DNA from 2 places in the Variovorax sp. PAMC 28711 genome. Region 2 is predicted to be linked to the other one. Evidence: riboswitches for the same ligand, from Rfam matches in the RefSeq annotation. Region 2 holds a riboswitch; the other holds the start of a gene.
The links. Region 2 has a riboswitch for manganese ahead of AX767_RS10615 (TMEM165/GDT1 family protein). Riboswitches for the same ligand answer to the same signal wherever they lie in the genome.
Positions count from the first base shown of each region.

Region 1: another riboswitch for manganese. It lies ahead of mntP (manganese efflux pump MntP); the one in region 2 lies ahead of AX767_RS10615 (TMEM165/GDT1 family protein).

Region 1 covers NZ_CP014517.1:1,681,469-1,683,663, reverse strand. Annotated here, with positions in the region: gene AX767_RS08390 (sulfatase-like hydrolase/transferase) at 1-1,047, opposite strand, end outside; yybP-ykoY riboswitch at 1,124-1,291, shown strand; gene mntP (manganese efflux pump MntP) at 1,309-1,875, shown strand; gene AX767_RS08380 (bifunctional cytochrome P450/NADPH--P450 reductase) at 1,880-2,195, opposite strand, start outside.
Region 2 covers NZ_CP014517.1:2,148,218-2,150,412, forward strand. Annotated here, with positions in the region: gene AX767_RS10610 (RNA recognition motif domain-containing protein) at 1-585, opposite strand, end outside; yybP-ykoY riboswitch at 779-961, shown strand; gene AX767_RS10615 (TMEM165/GDT1 family protein) at 973-1,536, shown strand; gene metX (homoserine O-succinyltransferase MetX) at 1,649-2,195, shown strand, end outside.

The DNA.
Region 1 (2,195 bases), 470 kb from region 2:
GAGCGAGGCGCCGGCCCGGCCCGGTGTGCGGTTCACGATATCGACGACGTCGGCCAGCCGCGCATGCTGCTGTTCGATCGCGACGTCGTCGTGGTTGCTCATCCACCAGATCTTGTAGCCTGCGGCTCGCGCCAGTGCCAGGACATGCTGCGGCTGCTGGTCTTGCGGCAGCCCGAAATTGAACATGTTGCGCAGCGAGGGCAGGGTGCTCGCGTCGACCGACCAGGCATTGCGCATCACCAGCATCTGGTCTTCGAGCTGGGCCTTGTGCGAGAGCAGCCGCGGTGTGGTGGCACGCCGATAGCCGTAGAGCGCCATGTTGTCCCGGTTGATGCTGTAGGTGATGACGAGCACCACCGTCGCCGGGCCGTGCTGCGCAATGAACGGCGCAGCCGCCCTCGCGCGGGCCATGGCGTCATCGCGCTCCCGCTGCTGGTCGGCCCAGCCCGCGCGAAGCGCCAGGACCGACTGGCTCCATTGGGTCCAGAACATGACCGGGTGCAGCCGGCGCCAGGGCTTGCTGAGGTAGGCGACGCTTCCCAGGAGCAGCGTGGCCGACAGCACGACGACGGTCCAGCGCGACAGGTTGGCCGGCCCGCGTGCGCCGAGCCGCGTCGATCTTGCGATGACGAGTCCCGCGAGCAGCACCGCCGACGACCACACCAGCATCGCGCGCCAGTGCATCGACAGGTATTCGCCTGCTTCGCGACCGTTGGTGTTGGCCGCCGCGGACTGGATCAGCGAACTGTCGGGCGCGGCCTGGTAGGTGTCGAGCAGGTAGGCGCGCGTCACGCCGTCGACGGTGAAAGCCATCGCCCACAGCCACACGACCACGCTGCGGGTCCGGTGCATCGCGGCGCTGCGCACCGGCCAGGCCAGCCATGCAAGCGCGGGCAGCGCAAGCGCGAGGAGTTGCGCCACCCGCCGGCCATCATGTCCGAGGGCGATCAGCGTCAACACGGTGGCACCCACGGCGCCGCATGCGAGCAGCGTCTGCCGGTGGGGGCCGGGCGCGGCGGCTGAGCTTTGGCTGGGGATGTCGGGCATGGGCGCGGAATTCTGCCAGCGCGACCGGGCGCGGCGATGAGCGCCCTCATGGCGGGCAAGCCCTCTAGAATCGCCGCTCCCTTGGGGAGTAGCCGGCCTTCGTTTCTTCGAAGGCGCCTGCGTCAACACACTCGGCATCTTTCATGCCGTGGCGCAGGCAACCGTATTTCGGTTGGCGAGACCATCGGCATGTCACCACGACGCAGGTCGGGCAGGGTGGCGTGCCTTTGCGTCCTCGCCCGGCCGGAAAACGTTTCCCACATGAATTTCGCTTCCACCGCGTTGCTGGCCCTGGCCATGTCGACCGACGCTTTCGCGGCCGCCGTCGGCAAGGGCACCGCGCTTCAGAAACCCCGCTGGTCGGAGGCGCTGCGCACGGGCGCGATCTTCGGCGTCATCGAGGCGATCACGCCGCTCATCGGCTGGGCGCTCGGCTATGCGGCCTCGAGCTATGTCAAGGACTGGGACCACTGGATCGCCTTCACGCTCCTGAGCGTGCTGGGCCTGCGGATGATCGTGGCCGCGTTGAAGGCGCCGGACGCCACGGCCGAGAAGCCGACACGCCACGGCTTCTGGCTGTTGGCGATCACCGGCTTCGCCACGAGCATCGATGCCATGGCGGTCGGCGTCGGGCTGGCGTTCCTGGACGTGAACATCCTGCCGGTCGCCGCCGCCATCGGCCTGGCCACCTTCGCGATGGTCACCATCGGCGTGATGGTCGGGCGGCTGCTCGGAAACATCGCCGGTCGCTGGGCGGAAGCCATCGGCGGCATCCTGCTCATCGGCATCGGCGCCGTCATCCTCTACGAGCACCTCACGGCGCTCTGAGCCTTCAGCTCGCGGCCCAGACGTCCAGCACGTAGCGCTGCGTGGACAGCATCTTGTCCATCCAGGCGTCGCTGTCCTCGCCGTGCTCGCGGGCGATGTCGGCGAGCGTGCGGCGCACGTCGGGTTCCATGCGCGAGCCGTCGCCGCACACGTACACCGTGGCGCCGGCTTCGAGCAGCTTCCACACGGCATCGGCCTGCTCGCGGATCAGGTCCTGCACATAGGCCTTGCGGCCGCCAGCACGCGAGAAGGCGGTGTGCAGGTCGACGAGGCCTTCCTTCGCCCACGCTTGCAACTGGCCGGCGTAGATGAAATCCTGC
Region 2 (2,195 bases):
ATAGCCACCACCACCGCCGCCGCTGCGACCGCCACCGCGTGGGCCAGCGCCGTAAGGGCTGCGGAACCCGCCATCGCCGCCACCGCCGCCGCCACCGTAGCCACCCCCACTGCGGCCGCCGCCGCCACCGCCGCCGCCAGGACCGCCGCCGTAGCCGCCGCCACCGCCACCGCTGCGGCCACCACCACCACCGCCGTAGCCGCCGCCACCACTTCCCCCGCCGCCGTAGCCTCCGCCTCCATTGCCGCCACCACCGCCGCCGTAGCCACCACCACCGCTGCCACCGCCGCCGTAACCCCCGCCGCCGCCATAACCGCCGCTGCGGGGCGGACGTGCTTCCATGGGACGCGCTTCATTGACGACCACGCTGCGACCGCCCAGAGGCTGACCGTTCATGCCATTGATGGCGGCTTGCGCTTCGGCGTCGTCGCCCATTTCGACGAAGCCGAAGCCCTTCGAGCGGCCCGTGTCACGTTCCATCATGACTTTGGCGCTGGTCACCGAACCGAACTGGCCGAAGGCCTGTTCGAGGTCACCGTCGCGTACCGAATAAGGCAGGTTGCCGACGTACAGTTTGTTGCCCATCAAGGGACTCCTCAAAACACATCAAGAAAAGCGATGGAGTCCCGATAGCACTTCCGGACGGACCCCGCCCTGCTGCGCGAAACTGACCGATCACCGAATGCGCCTCCAGAATTTGAAGGGAGGCCCATTTATTATGGGTGAAATATCACGAACGCAAACCGGATTTTCGGGTGGGCGGCGGCCCCGCTAGAATCGCGCCGTCATTGGGGAGTAGCCGCCTTCCGTCGAGAGAAGGGCTCACGTCAACAGACTTGTCCTGCCCCACACGGGACATGGCGTGCGCAGTGTTTCACCTGGCGAGACCTTTGACCGTGCAACTTCGGAAGATGGCCGAAGGTGTTGCACGGTCAATTGCGTCCTTCGGCCCAAGGAACTCCCCGTTTCACCATGGAAGCCTTTCTCGTTTCAACCGGCATCGTCGCGCTTGCCGAAATGGGCGACAAGACCCAGCTGCTTGCGCTCTTGCTCGCCGCACGATTTCGCAAACCCTGGCCGATCGTGCTCGGGATCTTCACGGCGACGATCGTCAACCACGCGCTCGCGGGCGCGGTCGGCGCCTGGGTGACGCACATGCTGGGCGAAACCGCCTTGCGCTGGATCCTCGGCGGCTCGTTCATCGCGATGGCGATCTGGATGCTCATTCCCGACAAGCTGGACGACGACGATGCGCCGAAGTCGTCGCACTTCGGCGTCTTCGGCACCACGGTCATCGCGTTCTTCCTGGCCGAGATGGGCGACAAGACCCAGATCGCCACGGTGATGCTGGCGGCCCGCTTCGTCGGCGACTATGTCTGGGTGGTGGCGGGCACCACGCTCGGCATGATGCTGGCCAACGCGCCGGTGGTCTGGCTGGGCGACAAGCTCGTCAAGCGCGTGCCCATCAAGCGGGTACACGGCATCTCGGCGGCGATCTTCCTGGTGCTAGGCGCGGTCATGATCGCCGGCTGGTAGGCGGGGCTATACTCGCCCGGCGCCGATTTGCTACAGCTTGCGGGCGCTCTATAAATTCAGCTAAAGACCGTGGCCGAACCCGGCTCGTTTTTTAGCGAGGCCGGGTTTTTTCATGTCTTTTGAAGTCGTTTCCCAATCGATGTCCTTCGCGGGGCCGCTGGCCTTGCGCAGCGGCGCGTCGATCCGCGACTACGCGCTTGCCTACGAAACCTACGGCACGCTCAACGCCGCCAGGAGCAACGCGGTGCTTGTGTGCCACGCGCTCAACGCGTCGCACCACGTGGCGGGCGTGTACGCGGGCCAACCGAAATCCGAGGGCTGGTGGGACAACATGATCGGGCCGGGCAAGCCGCTCGACACCGACCGCTTCTTCGTCATCGGGGTCAACAATCTCGGCTCCTGTTTCGGCTCGACCGGCCCGATGCACACCCACCCCGACACCGGCCGCATCTACGGCGCCGATTTTCCGGTCGTGACGGTAGAAGACTGGGTCGATGCGCAAGCGGTGCTGCTCGACGCGTTGGGCATCGAGCGCCTTGCGGCCGTGATGGGCGGGAGCCTCGGCGGCATGCAGGCGCTGAGCTGGACGCTGCAGTACCCGGAGCGCGTCGGCCATGCGGTGGTCATCGCAAGCGCGCCGAACCTCACGGCCGAAAACA